Regions from separate parts of the Azospirillum lipoferum 4B genome, predicted to be linked through region 1. Evidence: riboswitches for the same ligand, from Rfam matches in the RefSeq annotation. Region 1 holds a riboswitch; each other region holds the start of a gene.
What was found. A riboswitch is a leader RNA that binds a small molecule or an ion and turns the genes downstream of it on or off. The one in region 1 is predicted to bind thiamine pyrophosphate.
Positions count from the first base shown of each region.

Region 2: it holds a riboswitch for thiamine pyrophosphate, as region 1 does, so the genes downstream of both, AZOLI_RS05905 (ABC transporter ATP-binding protein) here and thiO (glycine oxidase ThiO) in region 1, are expected to answer to the same signal.
Region 3: it holds a riboswitch for thiamine pyrophosphate, as region 1 does, so the genes downstream of both, AZOLI_RS16000 (ABC transporter substrate-binding protein) here and thiO (glycine oxidase ThiO) in region 1, are expected to answer to the same signal.
Region 4: it holds a riboswitch for thiamine pyrophosphate, as region 1 does, so the genes downstream of both, AZOLI_RS19245 (long-chain-fatty-acid--CoA ligase) here and thiO (glycine oxidase ThiO) in region 1, are expected to answer to the same signal.

Region 1 is NC_016622.1:304,498-308,652, forward strand. It holds gene thiS (sulfur carrier protein ThiS) at 162-371, opposite strand; gene thiO (glycine oxidase ThiO) at 368-1,549, opposite strand; TPP riboswitch at 1,541-1,640, opposite strand; gene AZOLI_RS01355 (methyl-accepting chemotaxis protein) at 1,866-3,926, shown strand; gene AZOLI_RS01360 (DUF4139 domain-containing protein) at 3,940-4,155, opposite strand, start outside.
Region 2 is NC_016622.1:1,282,639-1,286,793, forward strand. It holds gene AZOLI_RS05900 (ABC transporter permease) at 1-714, opposite strand, end outside; gene AZOLI_RS05905 (ABC transporter ATP-binding protein) at 711-1,475, opposite strand; TPP riboswitch at 1,502-1,608, opposite strand; gene AZOLI_RS05910 (acetoin utilization protein AcuC) at 1,687-2,859, shown strand; gene AZOLI_RS05915 (hypothetical protein) at 3,009-3,659, shown strand; gene AZOLI_RS05920 (hypothetical protein) at 3,656-4,155, shown strand, end outside.
Region 3 is NC_016585.1:480,059-484,213, reverse strand. It holds gene AZOLI_RS16010 (branched-chain amino acid ABC transporter ATP-binding protein/permease) at 1-435, opposite strand, end outside; gene AZOLI_RS16005 (branched-chain amino acid ABC transporter permease) at 575-1,447, opposite strand; gene AZOLI_RS16000 (ABC transporter substrate-binding protein) at 1,452-2,588, opposite strand; TPP riboswitch at 2,660-2,774, opposite strand; gene AZOLI_RS15995 (DMT family transporter) at 2,808-3,722, opposite strand; gene AZOLI_RS15990 ((2Fe-2S) ferredoxin domain-containing protein) at 3,966-4,155, opposite strand, start outside.
Region 4 is NC_016586.1:205,808-209,962, forward strand. It holds gene AZOLI_RS19235 (ISAs1-like element ISAli14 family transposase) at 1-608, shown strand, start outside; gene AZOLI_RS19240 (NADPH-dependent F420 reductase) at 706-1,350, opposite strand; gene AZOLI_RS31450 (Rrf2 family transcriptional regulator) at 1,498-1,944, opposite strand; TPP riboswitch at 2,476-2,608, shown strand; gene AZOLI_RS19245 (long-chain-fatty-acid--CoA ligase) at 2,713-3,813, shown strand; gene AZOLI_RS19250 (acyl-CoA reductase) at 3,828-4,155, shown strand, end outside.

The DNA.
Region 1 (4,155 bases):
GTCCCGGGAGAGGGAGGGGACCCGCGCCGAAGGCGTGGGGAGGGTGAGGGGTGAGGCAAGAATCCCGAACCGCATGGCTCCTTGGATCCCCCCTCACCCTTCCCATGGCGATGCCATGGGCCCCTTCCCTCTCCCGGGGCGGGAGAGGGAGGATCAGAGGGTCAGCCGCCCTGGATGGGGCGGACGATTTCCAGGCTGTCGCCGGGCTGGAGCGGGGTCTCATGCCAGCGGCGGCGGGGAACCACGGCACCGTTCAGGGCGACGGCGACGCCGGGCGTGCCTTCGGCGATGCCGCGCGCGGCCAGGAGTTCGGCGACCGATGCGGCGGACAGCGGTTCTTCGCGGCCGTTGATGTGCAGGACGGCGCTCATGCGGCGGCTCCCTTGGCAAGGAAACGGTCGGCGGCGAAGGGGCGCAGCAGCGGGTCGGTCCCGCCGGTCAGGACCAGACGGGCGATGCCGTCGGCGGTGACCGGGGTCAGCAGGATGCCGTTGCGGTGGTGGCCGGTGGCATGGATCAGGCCGGGAATGCCGCTCTCGCCCAGGATCGGCGCGTCGTCGCGGCTGCCGGGGCGGAAGCCGGCCCAGGCCTCCTCGATCGGCAGTTCGGCGATGCCGGGCAGGGCGCGCCATGCGCCTTCCAGCAGGGCGAACTGGCCGCCGGCGGTCAGCCGGTCGTCGAAGCCGCGCTCCTCCGTCGTGGCGCCGATCAGCAGCCGGCCGTCCAGCCGCGGAATCAGGTAGGTGCCGGGCGTCCACACCACATGGCGCAGCAGCGGCAGCCGGGCGTCCATGCGCAGGCAGACCATCTGCCCCTTGACCGGCCGCACCGGCGGCTTCGCGGCGGGCGGCAGCCCCGGCACGCCGGCCGACCACGCCCCGGCGGCCAGAACCACCCGGTCGGCCCGGTGCAGAGTTGCAGCAACCCGCACCCCGACGGCGCGACCGCCCTCCACCGCCAGAGCCACCTCGCCGCACTGCTCGTGCAGGCGGGCGCCGGCGGCCAGGGCGGCGCGCTGCAGGGCGGCTGCCACCTTGCGGTTGTCGACCTGATGGTCGCCGGCACAGAACAGCGCACCGGCCACGCCCGGCTGCAGGAAGGGCTCGCGCCGCCGCACCTCGGCCCCGCTCAGCCACTCCACCGGCAGGCCGAGGTCGCGCTGGAAGCCGTGCAGGAAGCGAACCTTGGCGGCATCGTCGGCGTTGAGCGCGATGACCATGGTGCCTTCGGTGCGCAGGTCCACCGCCATGCCGCTCGCCGCCTCCAGGTCGCGGGCGAAGTCGGGCCACAGCGCCTGCGAGGCGCGGGTCAGCGGCAGCAGCCCGTCCTCCCCCGGTTCGGTTTCGACGCAGGCGGCCAGCATGCCGCCGGCCGCATGGGTGGCGCCTCGGCCCGCCTGCCCCCGTTCGAACAGATCGACGCGGCAGCCGGCCGATGCCAGCCTCCAGGCGATGGCAAGGCCGATGCAGCCGGCACCGATGACGGCGACGGAGGGACGGATCCCGGATGCGGGAATCGAAAATGGATGCGGATCTGGCGCATGGATCATGCGGCGGCTCCCTTCGCTGGAATTACCCAGACAGGTTCGATGGGTGTGTTCTCAGCCGCGCGACCACCGCACGGCACCCCAGGCCTATGACTTGCCTTATGCCAATGTTTCGCTGGCCCTACAAGCGGAATCGGCGCCCACCCCATAAGGTTGTGCGACCAGATGCCACGGCCCGATAGGGAGTCTCCCGTATGAGGCCGGTGACCGATCCGAAGCTAAGCTATCCGAAAAATGTCCGGTGGCCGGGCTTCGACGAAACGATCGACGTGGCCGGCATGCGGAAACAAACAACAAGACCGCCGAGGAATTGCCCATCATGCTGTCCTTCTTCCGCTCCGAATCCGCGCCTTCCGTTCCCGCTACGCTCACAAGCGCCGCTCCGCCCGCCGGCGCAACCGTCGCGGCGGCGGAGGGGCCGGCGGAGGCGCCGATCCGCAGCCTGTGCCTGCCTGCCGGACGGATCGATGCCGCGGCGCTGGATGGGCTGGGCTTCGCCGCCGGAGCGCCGGCGCTGGTGGTCGGCTTCGTCTCGCCGCATGTCGATTTCGCCGCCACCGCCCGCGCGCTGCGCTCCGCCCTGCCGGCGGCGACGCAGCTGGTGCTGGTCTCCACCGCGGGCGAATTGTGCGCGGCGGACGGACAGCCGCTCTACCGCAAGGCCGGCGACCGTTGGGACAGCGTGGTCCTGCAATCCTTCAGCCCGCGCCTGTTCGCCGGGGTCAGCATCCACACCGTCCCCCTCCATTGCGAGGATCTGCGCGGCGGCCGGCCGACCCGTGACGTCCCTGCACGGGTGGAGGCGATCCGCGGCGAGCTTGACCGCATCCGCGTTCCCTTCGCCGTGGACAGCCACGACACGGTGGCGCTGACCTTCATCGACGGGCTGTCGGCCAGCGAAAGCTGGTTCATGGAGGCGGTCTACCGTTCCGGCCATTTCCCCTGCCTGTTCATCGGCGGCTCGGCCGGCGGCACGCTCGACTTCCGCAACACCCGCCTGTTCGACGGCCAGCGCGTGCTGGAGAATTCCGCCCTGACCATCTTCCTGAAGATGGCGCCCGGCATCCGGTACGGCATCTTCAAATCGCAGAATTTCCGCCCGACCCAGACCCGCTTCGCCGTGGTGGACGCCGACCCGATGCGCCGCATCGTGCGCAGCGTGATCGACCGCGACAGCTTCGAGGTGGTGAGCTTCATCGACGCGCTGGCCAAGGCGCTGCGCTGCAAGCCGCAGGAGCTTCCGGCCAAGCTCGCCAGGAACACCTTCGCCATCGAGATGGAGGGCGAGCTGTTCGTCCGCTCCATCTCCGGCTTCGATTTCGAGAAGGGGGAGGTCGCCTTCTATTGCGACGTCAATCCCGGCGATTCGCTGTGCCTGGTGGAGGCCACCGACTTCGTCCGCCAGACGGAGGACGACCTGACGGCCTATCTGCGCGGAAAGCCGCGGCCGGTGGGCGCCATCCTGAACGACTGCATCCTGCGGCGACTGAACAACTCCGACCAGCTGTCTCGGGTCCATGCCTTCGACGGGCTGGCCGCCGCCGGTTTCTCCACCTTCGGCGAGTTGCTGGGCATCAACATCAACCAGACCCTGTCGGCCCTGATGTTCTTCGAGGTTCCGCCCGGCACCGCCTTTTCCGACGACATGGTCGACCGCTTCCCGGTTCATTACGCCCGGTTCCAGAGCTATTTCATCGCCACCCGCTACAACCGGCTGGAACTGCTCAGCCGCATCCGCAACAGCGTGATCGAGCGGATGCACAGCTATCTCGACGCCCTGGTCACTCTGAACAGCGGCGTCCAGGAAACCGCCAGCTACGCCGCGCGCATCGGCGGCTCCATGTCCGCCATCGAGGCGACGCTGACCCGCCATGCCGGACTGTTCGACGGCCATGCCGAACGGAAGGAGGAGCTGGTCCGCGAGTTCAGCCAGCTGTCCACCGTGGTGAAGAGCATCGAGAAGGTCCTGTCGGTGATCGACGGCATCGCCAGCCAGACCAACCTGCTGGCGTTGAACGCCACCATCGAGGCGGCGCGGGCAGGGGACGCCGGTCGCGGCTTCGCGGTGGTCGCGTCGGAGGTGCGCAAGCTCGCCAACGACACAAAGCAGACGCTGGGCGACACCCGCCGCGCCATCGATCAGGTGGTGACCTCCGTCCGCTCGGTCGGCAGCCAGCTGGACGACACCAGCGTCCGCATGGACGAGGCCGCCACCGCCGCGCAGGAACTCCAGACCGACATCCACACCGTCATCGACGAGGTGGAGGGGGCGCAAAGGGCCATCGAAGGCCGCCTGTCCGATCTGAACGACCATGCCCGGCGGATGGAGGACATCAACCGCTACATCGGCTTCCTCAAGCAGCTCGACCGCGCCGGGTGAGGGAGGCGCGCCCTCAGATCGCCAACGCCTTCACCCGCTCGCGCAGGGTCTGGCGGGCGGCCTCCGCTTCGCCGCGGGCAGTCGTCAGCTCGCGGGCCAGGGCGTCGAGGCGGTTTTCGGCCTCCGCCATCTTCGCCAGCGTGCGCTTGTGCAGGTCGCTGCCGGCGGGCAGGGCCTTCAGGTTCTCGCGCAGGCGGTCCTGGTCGGCGATGCGCTCGGCCCGGTCGCT
Region 2 (4,155 bases), 980 kb from region 1:
GCGGGCCAGCGCGTCGACGGCGGCATAGAGCGTCACTGCGAACAGCCCCAGCACCAGCACGGCGGCGAACAGAAGGTCGATCTGCATGCGGGCGTTGGCGTGCAGCATCAGATAGCCGAGGCCGGAGGACGACCCCACCCATTCGCCGATCACCGCGCCGATGGGCGCCACCGCCGCGGCCACCCGCACGCCGGACCAGAAGGCGGGCAGCGCGGCGGGCAGGCGGATGTTCCACAGGATCGCGGCAGGCGAGGCGCCCATGGTGCGGGCAAGGTCGAGCCAGCCGGGATCGGTGCGGCGCAGCCCGTCGAACAGCGCGGTCGTCACCGGGAAATAGATGACCAGCACCGCCATGGCGATCTTGGACGCCATGCCGTAGCCCAGCCAAAGCACCAGCAGGGGAGCCAGCGCGAAGACCGGGATCGCCTGACTGACCAGCAACAGCGGCATCAGCCAGCGCCGCGCGGTGCGGAACCGCGCCAGCAGCAGCGCGCTCACGCTGCCCAGAGCCACGCCGGCCACCAGCCCGATCAGGATCTCGGTCAGCGTCGTCAGCCCATGGCTCCACAGCAGGGGCGCCTGCCGCCGCATTGCATCCGCCACCGCCAGTGGACCGGGCAGCAGGTAACGCGGCAGGCCGGTGGCCCAGACCAGCGCCTGCCAGCCGGCGACCAGCACGGCGAGGGTGACGGCGGCGCGCAGCAGCGCCCTCATTCCGCCAGCCTCCGCAACAGCTCCGCCTGCAGCGCCAGCAATCCGGGATCGTCGACCGGGCGCGGCACGGGGCCGGACGGTTCCAGCGCCGGCCCCATGACGGCGGGGCGGCCGGTCATCACATGCAGGCGGTCGCCGATGCGAAGTGCCTCCAGCGGGTCGTGGGTGACCATCAGGACGGTGCGGCCGGCCAGCGTTTCCGCCGCCGTCTCCTGCAGCCGCAGGCGGGTGATGGCGTCGAGCGCGGAGAAGGGCTCGTCCATCAGGACCAGCGGCTTGTCCTCCATCAGCGTGCGGGCGAGCGCGACCCGCTGGCGCTGCCCGCCGGACAGGGCGGCCGGTCGGTCGCGCTCGCGTCCCGCCAGACCGACGCGGTCGAGCAGCGCGCGGGCGCGTTCCACCCGCGCGGCATCGGGGCGGAGGTGGCGCAGCCGGTCGCCCAGCAGGACATTGTCCTGAACCGTCAGCCAGGGCAGCAGCAAATCCTGCTGCGCCATATAGGCGATACGGCCGGCCAGGGGCTGTCCGTCGCCGGTTGAGACGCAGGTCGGTGGCTCCGGCTCCGCCAGCCCGGCGAGGATGCGCAGCAGCGTGGTCTTGCCGACGCCGCTCGGCCCCAGCAGGCAGGTGGTCCGTCCCGCTTGCAGCTCCAGCGTCAGGTCGGAGAACAGCAGCGTGCCGCCATAGGTCAGCCGCGCACGCGAGACGGTCACCGAAAGCGGCGTGATCGCCATCATCGGGGCCATCATCGGGGCAGGCATGGCGGGAGTGCGGAGAGGAAGCGCTTGCGGTCCGGCATCACTGATCCCTACGCCGGCATGAACCGGATCAGGTTCCAGGGGTCGTCCCGCAACGGGACCTCTCAGCCGCCCATCGGCTCCCCCCAGTGAAGGCGGCGACTATAGGCGCGGACGATCCGTGACCGCAAGCATTGCCGGAAGCCCTTCCGGAGCGTGGAAGCGCGGGCGCCGCTTGACCGGAGCGCGTCACCGCCTAGTTTCTGGCGGGACCGATGGAGATCCTCCCCTGACCACGCCTCTCCGCACCCCGCTGTTCATCGGCGGCGAGATCTATCGCGGCTCGACCTATGGCCCGAAGCATCCGCTGGCGATCCCGCGCGTATCGACCGTGATCGACCTCAGCCGCGCCATGGGCTGGCTGCCCGACGACATCTATCTCGACACCCATGTGGCGAGCGAACGCGAACTGGCGCGCTTCCACACCGCGGACTACATCGCCGCACTGAAGCGGGCGGAGGCGGAGCAGCGGGTGGACGAGGCGACGGCGGCCCGCCACAATCTGGGCAAGCTGGAGAATCCGGTCTTCGCCGAGATGTTCCGGCGGCCGGCCCACAGCAGCGGGTCGGCCCTGCAGGCGGCGCGAATCCTGGGCGACCGTCCGGCCGGGCTGGTCTATGCGCCGGCCGCCGGCACCCACCATGCGCGCCGCGACCGGGCCAGCGGCTTCTGCTATTTCAACGCGCCGGTGCTGGGCATCCTGGAGCTGCTCGACCATGGGCTGGAGCGGGTGCTCTATGTCGATCTCGACGCCCACCATGGCGACGGGGTGGAGGAGGCCTTCGCCGACGACGACCGGGTGCTCACCATCTCCATCCACGAGGACGGGCGCTGGCCCTACACCGGCAAGGCGGAGGACCGGGCCGGCGGCATGGCCCGCAACCTGCCGGTCCCGCCCGGTTTCAACGACAGCGAGATGGAGCATGCGATGGAGGCGGCGGTGCTGCCGCTGGCCCGCGCCTTCCGTCCGCAGGCGATGGTGATCCAGACCGGCGCCGACGCCCTGGCCGAGGATCCCCTGAGCCGGCTGGAGCTGTCCAACCATGCGCTGTGGGAGGCGGTGGCCGCCCTGCTGCCGCTGGCGCCGCGGGTGCTGGTGGTCGGCGGCGGCGGTTACAATCCATGGTCGGTCGGGCGCTGCTGGACCGGCATCTGGGCGGTGATGAACGGCATCGACCCCGCCGTGCCACCGACGGCGGAGGCGGAGGGGGTGCTGCGCGCCCTGACCTGGAACCGCGCCGCCGGCCGCAACCCGCCGGAGCATTGGTTCACCACCCTGGCGGACGAGCGGCGGCCGGGACCGGTGCGCGACGCGGTGAAGCGGGTGGCGGAGATGGCGGCATCCTGACCCATTTTTGACGAATATCGAACGAAGCCGCGACGATTCGTTGACGGGTTTGGATTGTTCGTTGATCTTCGAAGATCCGCACCGGTGCAGACCGCGCCGATTCCGGCAGGTCGGTCGATGCGGATTTCCGGAGGAGAACGGGCGGGCGGATGTCGAACACGACGCTGTTCCTGATCGCCATCGTCATCATCATGCTGGCCGCCGTCCCGGTCGCCATGATGCTGAAGGATTTCCTGCCGAACATCCTGGAAAAGAGCAGCGGGCTGGAGCAGATCGAAAACCGCGTCTATGTGCTGCATGCCGAGGCGCATGAGCTTCAGAACCGCGTCAACAACCTGGTCCAGCGCCGCAACAGTCAGTCTTCCGAACGGCACCGGCTGGAAACCGATATCCGCAAGGCGGAAAAGCAGATCAGGGATCTGGCGGAACAGCCGCCGCTGTTCGTGCATGAGGTCGGCGATCCGCAGTCCGGCCTGATGAAGTTCGTCGCGACCGTCACGCAGGAAAAGGCGTCGGCCGCAGCGAGAGCCGCCGGCGACCGCGGACCGGTGAACCCCATCTGGCGCTGCGCCAATGTGGCGGAGGTGTGGGCCTCCAGCTTCGACGAGGCCAAGCAGATGGTCGACGTCGCCTTTCCCTTCAAACTGGGCTTCCAGAAGTCGTTCATGCGCGGCGACGCGCGGGGTGGCGGCGTGAAGGGCGGCGGCGGGAAGGGTGGGGCGCCCCAGCCCCCGGCGACGGCGCGCGCCAAGGCCAATTCCGCCACTTCCGATGCCGCCACTTCCGGTGCCGCCACATGATGATCAACTTCATCATCATCCTGGGCATCATCGCCATCGGCGCGTGGCTCGGCAACGTTCTGCTGTCGGTCGAGCAGCGGGTGTCGCAGGCCCGGCAGCGCGTCCGCGGCGTCCGCGGCACGCTGGACAAGCTGGACGCGACCATCCACCGCCTGCACCGGGAGGAGGAGAGCCTCCATGGCGAGATCGAGGAGCTGGTGCGCGACATGGTGGAGTTGCGCAAGAAGCAGGTCGAGGTGCAACAGCGCCTGACCGAGGCGCAGAGCCGCCGCCGCCCGCAAATCCTGATCCTGACCGACCGCCGCAACCCCGGCGACAAGGAATGGCTGGTCACCATGGTCAACCAGCAGATCGGCGAGATCGACGCCGCCCATCCGCTGGCCGTCGAATGGGCACGCGGACGCGACTATCTGGTCTGGGCGGAATCGGAGCGCGAGGCCGCCGAACGCGCCAGCCGCCGGTTCAGCGCAAGGCCCGGCTATCAGGTGAAGTCGGT
Region 3 (4,155 bases), on a different replicon from region 1:
GAACAGCACCACCGCCGGCACCCCGGCCAGCCCGTTGGAGCCGCCGGTCAGCTCCGGCAGGTTGACCGCCAGCAAATGCAGAACCTGCGCGATGCCCAACGTCGCCAGGGCGAAATAGTGGGATTCCAGCCGCAGCACCGCCAGCCCGACCGGCAGCGCCAGCAGGAGCGGCACCAGCATCGACAGCGGAAAGGTCGCCTCGAAGCCCAACCCATAGCGGCTGCCGAGAATGCCCGTCACATAGGCGCCGACACCGAAGAAGGCGCCCTGGGCGAGCGACAACGCGCCGCCGAGCCCGAAGACGATCTGGAACCCGAAGGTCGCCAGCGCATAGACACCGGCAACTGTCAGCACGCGCAGCCCATAGGGAGAGGCGAAGGCGAACGCGTAGACCAGCAGGGCGAGGGCGCCGGCGAGCAGCGCAAGCTTCTCCACCCCGACACTACTCCCTCTCCCCCCCGGGGAGAGGGTTGGGGTGAGGGGGACGCGCCGCGAGGATCGTTCGGCAAACGAATCCCCCTCACCCTGACCCTCTCCCCGGGGGGGAGAGGGAATCTTCACCGGGGGACGCGGCTCAGCCACGGCGGCGCACCGCTTCGCCGAACAGGCCTTGCGGCCGCAACACCAGGATCGCCAGCAGCGTCAGGTACAGCGCTCCCAGCGCCACTGGGTAGGACAGCACCGACGACACCCCCACCTCGAACAGCGCGATCAGCAGCGCCCCCACCACAGCCCCCGGCACCGACCCCCAGCCACCGATGGTTACCGCGATGTAGGCCTTCAAAATCAGGTCCCCGCCCGCGGTCGGCGTGACGAAATAGCGGTTGGCGAGCAGCAGCCCCGCCGCCCCGGCACAGGCGGCACCGATGGCGAAGGTCACCAGGATCATCGCCGTGACCGGCACGCCGCAGGCCCGCGCCATCTCCGGGTCCTGCGCCGTGGCGCGCAGCCGGCGTCCAAGCTGCGTGCGGGCGAACACCCATTGCTGCGCGCCGATCAGCAACGCCGCCACCGCGACGATGGCGAGCGACTGCTCCGGCACCGCCAGCCCGCCTATGGAAAGGGTGTCGTCGCCGAGCAGCGGCGGCGCAGCGCGCGGCTCCGGCCCGAACAGGATGGCGGCGCCGTTCTGCAGGATGATGCCGATGGCGATGGTGCTGATGAAGACCGACACCGGCGGCCGGCGGCGCAGCGGCAGATAGGCCGCCAGCGCCAGCAGCAGCCCCAGTCCCGCCATCAGCGCCAGCACCACCGGCAGCAGGGCGATGCCCGGCAGCGGGATCAGGGGCGCCAGCGCCACCGCCAGCAGCCCGCCGGCCATGACCAGATCGCCCTGGGCGAAATTCACCGCCGAGGTGGCGTTCAGCACCAGCACGAATCCCAGCGCCACCAGCGCATAGGCCGCCCCCAGCGCCACCCCGTTGACCAGCAGTTGAAGCGCCGCCATCCGCTCACTTCGCCGCGAGTGCGGGGTCGTCGTAGCGCTTCGCCAGCACCGGCACGCGGCTGGTCCCGTCATAGCAGACGATGACGGCGGAATGGGCCATGTTGCCCTTGCCGTCGGACTTGTAGGTCATGGCGAGGCCCTTGAAGGTCTCCGACGACAGAGCCTTGCGGATCGCGTCGGGGCCGCGGGCGCCGGCCTTCACCGCCTCCAGCACCATGGTCATGCCATCATACTGGCCGAGCGCGAAGGCATCCGGCTCCTTGCCGAAGACGGTGCGGTAGGCATCGGTAAAGGCCTTGACCTCCGGCGTGCCGCCGGAGATGGGCGAGGCCGCGGTCTCGGCACAGACGCCCTTCAGCTCCGCCGGTTCCAGCAGGGCGGCGGTGCTCGGCTGATGCATGGCGGAGCCGGCGACGATGGGCACCGCCACCCCGCTGGACGCCGCCTGCCGCAGCAGCAACGCGGTCGGGCCGGAATGCAGATGCAGCACCAGCACGTCGGGCTTGGCGGCCAGCGCCTTGGTCAACACCGGCAGCAGGTCCTTGGCGGCGGGGTCCACCCCCTCCTCGAAGACGGGGGTGACGCCCAGAGCCTTGAAGGCGGCGTCGAGATGGGTCTTGCCGCTCTGGCCATAGGCGGTGGTCTGGTAGATGACGGCCGGCTGCCGCTTGCCCAGCTCCTCCACCACATAGCGGGCATGGGCGGCCTTGGTCACGGCATCGCCGGGGAAGAAGCGGAAGACCCAGGGGTTGCCCTGCTCGGTGATCGAGGCGGTGCCCGAGACGGTGACCAGCGGCAGCTTCAGCTCCTGCGCCAGCGGCAGCATCGCCAGCATCTGGGTGCCGAGCATGCTGGCGGCGACCGCCCCGACCGTGCCGCTGCCGGCCGCGCGCTCCAGCGCCGTCACCGCCGCCTCGGGCGAGGTGCCGGTGTCGACGACTTCGGAGGCGATGGCGATCCCGGCCGGGGTCTGCTTCAGCGCCAGGACGGCACCGTTGCGCTGGCTGGTGCCCTCCAGCGACAGGAAGCCGGTCAGCGGCACCAGCACCGGAAAGGACAGCGTGTCGTCGGCGCGGGCGGCGGACGACAGACAGGAGGATGCGGCCAGCAGGCCGATCAGAAGGGGAAGCGCACGCCGCATGACCGAAAACTCCTCAACACGCGCCGGCAAGCGGAGCGACGCGGAGGGGACGGGGCATTTACGGCCGGTCCGTCGGGTTCCGGTCGGCTCCCTTCGCCGGCATGACCCGGATCAGGTTCGATGGGTGTTGTCTCAGCCCGCGCATCCGCCGATCCGGCATCCGCACAGGCACCCCAGCCGTGAACAGGCGGCGAGAGTGTCGCCGCCGGCCCTGTCCTGTCAAGAACCCAGCCGGCGGCGCGCCACCATGGTTTCACGATGCAGGATATAGAGCCCGCTGCCGATGATGACCATGGCACCGAGCAGCACCGGCGCGGTCGGCAGGTCGCCGAACACCATCCAGCCGAACAGGCTGGCCCAGACCATGCCGGTATATTCGAAGGGCGCCACCACCGCCGGCGGCGCGCGGCGGAAGGCCTGGGTCAGCAGCACCTGCGCCCCCGCACCCAGCACCCCGACCAGCGCCATAAGACCCAGCGCGTCGGCGGTCGGCGCGATCCAGACGGGAACCGTCAGCGCGCCGCTGACCACCGTCGTCGTCAGCAGCAGATAGAGCACGATCGACGCGCTGGTCTCGGTCCGCGACAGGCCGCGCACGGCCAGCGCCGCCAGCGCATAGAACAGCGCGGCGCACAGCCCGACCAGCACCGGCACCAGCGGCGCCCCGGCCGACGGCTGCGCCATCACCACCACGCCGCCAAACCCGACCACCACCGCCACCCAGCGCCGCCAACCCACCGGCTCCCCCAGCAGCGGGGCGGACAGCGCGGTGATGAACAGCGGCCCGGCGAAGCTCAGCACATAGACATCGGCCAGCGGCAGTTCCCGGAACGCATAGAAGAAGCATCCCATGGAGATCAGCCCGGCGAAGGCGCGCCAGACATGCCCCCAGGGCCGCTGCGTCCGCATCGCCGCGATTCCGCCGCCGCGCCACAGGGTGTAGCCGCCCACCAGCAGGAAGGCGACCAGCGAGCGCACGAACATCAACTGCGGCACCGGGTAGCCGGCGGTCAGGAACTTGATCAGCGTGTCCATCGCCGCGAACAGCAGGATCGCGGCCAGGAAGCAGCCGACGGCATAGGGAACCGAATCGGCCTCGGCAGGCAGCAGGTCGGCGGTTTCGGCGTCGGTCATGGGATCGGTTCGGACGGGCAATGGCGGAGGTTGCCCACAATATGGGCAAATCCGCCCGCGTCCCAATGCCGCAACCGCAGGTCTGATAGGCGTGGGATTTTGTTAAGCGTCGGCTGACGGTGCCCCCTCCCTAACCCTCCCCCGCTGGGCGGGGGAGGGGACAAGTGCTTGTTCGGGAAGGCTGCGGCAGTCCCTCCCCCGCCCAGCGGGGGAGGTTAGGTGGGGGCATCCGAAGCCTCCGCCTCACCGCGTCAGCACCATCACCAACCGCTCCACCGGCGTGTCCCCGACCAGATGCGACTCGACGATCTCGTCGATGTCCTCCGGTGTTTCCGGGCGATACCAGATGCCCTCCGGATACACCACCATCAGCGGCCCGGCGGAGCAGAAGCCGAGGCAGCCCGTCATCGCCATGCCCACATCCGTCAGGCCC
Region 4 (4,155 bases), on a different replicon from region 1:
ACGCCATCGCCTGCAATCCCGCCATCGCCACAGCCATCACCGAGCGCAAGGGCGACTATCTGCTGGCGGTAAAGGCCAATCAACCAACCCTGTTCGCCGAGATCGGCCGTTACTTCGATGATCCCGAGGCCCGGATCGCCGAGCACACCGCTGTCGACAAAGGCCATGGCCGGATCGAGAGCCGCCGCTATGCCGTCAGCCAGGAGGTCGACTGGCTGTCGGGCGACCGGCGCTATCCCGACGAACCCCGCTTCCCTCACCTCAAGACCATCGCCCTGGTCGAGAGCGTCGTCGAAAAGGCCGGCAGCGTAAGCACCATGCGGCGCCTCTTCCTCAGTTCGGCCGCGCTCACCTCCCACCGCCTCGAACAAGCTGTGCGCGGGCACTGGGGCATCGAAAACTGCCTGCACTGGGTCCTCGACGTCACCTTCCGCGAAGATCACCGCCTGCGAAAAGGACACGGCGCCCGGAACATGGCCGTCGTCCGCCACTTCGCCATCAATGCCGTCCGCGTGGGAAAGGGAAAACACTCCATCAAATCAACCAGAAAGCTCGCAGGCTGGGACCCAAACGTCCTGGCAAACCTGCTTACACCTTCATCGCATTAACCTGGACTCGTTGCCCTGATGCCGCTATGCAACCCTGGTTGGGGGGCTGCAGCCGCGGCCCAGCGGGATCTGGAGACAGTCGATACCGGCCCTGCGCTTATATTCGGATGAAGTTTTGCGCCGACAATGGACCGAAGGGCAGGGATGCCAGCGGGCCGCCGACGTCAAGCGCGCCAAGGTCAACCGGGGCGAAACCCATATCCTTGATGATCTTGCGGATTTCGGCCTTTGCAGCGGCGTCATCACCTGAATAGAACAGCACGCGCTTGCCGCTCGCCACCTCCGGCTCCTTCAGAACGTTGACATCAAGGTGGTTGAACGCCTTGACGACCCGAGCGCCCGGAACAAACTGGTGGAATATTTCGCTGGAATGTTTGCCATTCAGATCGACCGCCTTGATGCCATAGGCTGCAAGCGGATTGCTCGGATCTGTGGCGTCGGGTGAATTGGGATCGATGAACTCTACCGGGTTGGTGCCATCAATGACGATGCGGCCATTCCACGCCGGCAAGTTGGTGAACACCTTCTCCACATCAACCCAGCGCACGGCGGCGAAAACGATGTCGGCGCTTGCTGCCTCCTCAACCGTTCCCGCTTTGATCGAGGGGCCCAGTTCTTCAACCAGCGAGGCCAAGGATTGCGGACCGCGACTGTTTGAGATTGTTGCAGAAATGCCCTTTTTAGCAAGAGCGCGTGCAACGTTGGAGCCAAGGGCGCCAGAACCGATGATACCAATACTCATAGCTTTGTCCTTTAGAAGCAGGGGCTTGAGGAGATGAAAACCGTCAGCGCCCCGAAGGCTGATCAGTGTTTCGGCAGTCATTTCGGCGCCCTGGGCGCCGAAATGACTGTGTGTTGTTGACGTAACGACATTTATTGGCGTGCCAGATCACCAGACGAGTGGAATGGAAAACCTGCCAATCGCCGCCACATCGGCAGCGATATCTGCAATGGTTGCCTTTGCGAGTTCATCTTCGAGTGCTGTGCGTGCACGCAACAAGGTTGGCTTTAGAGCCGCAAGAATGTTGCCGCCAACGGCACAGTTCTCACAGGGTGGGGTCCGATGCAGCGAAAACAATTCGGTATCTTCAACGGCTCGATAGACATCGAGCAACCGTATCTCGTTGGCCGGCTTTGCCAGCAAAGAACCCCCTCCAGCTCCAAGCTGCGACCGTGTCAATCCCGCATCATTCAAACGGGATAAAAGTCCCCGCACAACGACCGCACCTGTGTTTGCCGAATAAGCCAGATCCTCAGAACGCATTGGCTTGCCATCCGTTACCGCAAGACAGGTCAAGATGTGAACGGCAACAACAAAGCGGGTACTGGTTGGCATGGCGCTATCCGTCTGTGTGTCGATACCATTATTACACACTCATGGGGCTGTCAACAGGTCATTTGCCTGGAACCTCGTTTGAACATCGCTTCAATCGCTGGATCTTACACCATCTCGCCCGACAGCCAGAGGGAGCGGTTGTTTTGGCGTAAGTCCTAACCGTAAACGAATGCATTCCACCCTGGGCAACCTTTCCAATGGCATTCGAGGAGACGTGGCGCCGCCAGCGTAGCGCGTGGGCGGTATAACCCTCCGGCTATGGGAGGCGTTGCACGGGGCCAAGGTCATCGGCGTCTTGTCTGGGCGTGCGCTCCAGCGATACGTCCGTCATGGCGAATCTGCGAACGGTCATCTGCGTCTCCTTGAAGAGAGGGCCGATCCACCCAAGCCGATATCGGATTTGCTGCGGCACAGGGTGGCAGCGGCACAAAAGGGCGGAGAGCGAAAATCATCAATGCGCCGTCCTTTCCGCCCTCCGCAAAGCCGACATCCCCGCCGTTGACAGACGGCGCGATGGTCTTCTAGGCTCCGTCCCGTTCCCAGGGGAGCCTCGTTCAGGAGGCTGAGACACCCGCCGGCCCGGTCCTTCGCGTCCAGGCGACGCGGCAACCCTTCGAACCTGATCCGGGTCATGCCGGCGTAGGGATGCGGGACGAGAAGGCCTTTGCGGCCGACGCGCAGATCCATACCCCCACAGGCTTGTCCCGGATTCGTTTGTTGCTCCATCGGTCGGTGCCGCATGGAGAAATCGGGGCGGGGAGTGCGGCGGTGAGCGCGATCTACGACAGCGTGATCTACGACAGGGTCCTGGCCTTCATGGAGGCCGACATCGGAACCGGGGCGGCGGCCGACGAGGCCTTCAACGCCCTGGCGCTGGCGGTGTTCGCCCATCAGTTCGAGCACAACCAGCCCTATCGCCGCTTCGCCATGCAGCGCGGCCGGACGCCGCGCGGGGTGAAGAGCTGGCGCGACATCCCGGCGGTGCCGATCAACGCCTTCAAGGACCTGACGCTCAGCTGCCGCCCGGCGGAGGAGTCCGCCCGCATCTTCATGACCAGCGGCACGACCAAGGGCGGCATCCGCGGCCAGATCCACCACACTACCCTGACGGTCTATGACCGCTCCATGCTGCTCAACTTCCGCCGCCGCTTCATGCAGGAGGCAGAGCGGATGGCGATGGGCATCCTGTTCCCGACCGAGACGGCGATGCCGAACTCCTCGCTCGCCCATTACCTGGAGCTGGCGCGGGCGGAGTGCGGCACGCCGGACAGCCGCCATTGGATCGGCGAGGCGGGCATCGACACCGCCGGGCTCTACGACCGGTTGGATGCCGCCGAACGGTCGGGGCTGCCCTTCGCGCTGCTGGGCGCCAGCTACGGATTCGTGCATCTGATGGACGCCATGGCGCGCGACGGACGCCGTTTCGCCCTGCCGGAGGGGAGCCGCATCCTCGACACCGGCGGCTTCAAGGGCCAGTCGCGCGAACTGGAACCGGACGAGTTCTATGGCCAGCTGGCCGAATTCTTCGGCGTGCCGCGCCAGCGCTGCATCAACATGTACGGCATGACGGAGCTGAGCACTCAGTTCTACGACGACGGCAACGCGGTCTGCCCGTCGCTGAAATCCGGCCCGCATTGGATCCGCAGCCGCGTCGTCGATCCCTTGTCCGGGCGGGACGTGCCGGCCGGCGGTATGGGCGTGCTGGTGCACCATGATCTGGCCCACGTCAACTCCGTCGCCGCCATCCTGACCGAGGACGCCGGCATCCTGGAGGAGGGCGGGTTCCGCCTGCTGGGCCGCGTCGCCGGGGCGCAGGCCAAGGGCTGTTCGCTGGCGGTGGAGGATTTCCTCGCCGCCGCGCGCGGTTGAACGGGACCGCGGCCTTGGCCTTCCGCGACGAACCGGAACTGGCAGGCCATCTGCCCGGCCTGCCGCCGGATGCGGTGGAGCGGCGCGTGCTGACCTTCGGGTCGGGCGCTGCGGCGTTGCGCGTGGCGGTGCCGGTGCTGGATTCCGGGCAGGTGGAGCGGGTCGCGGCGACGGTCCGGGCGGCGGCGCGCGGCTATCTGAAAACGCTGCCGACGGCGCACATCGTCGCGGTGATCGATGTGGCGATCCAGCGGCTGCTCGACCGCGAGGACCCATGGCGCCGCCGGGCGGAGCGGTTGCTGCCCATCGTCACCGGCTATGACGCCGAGATGGTGCGTCTGG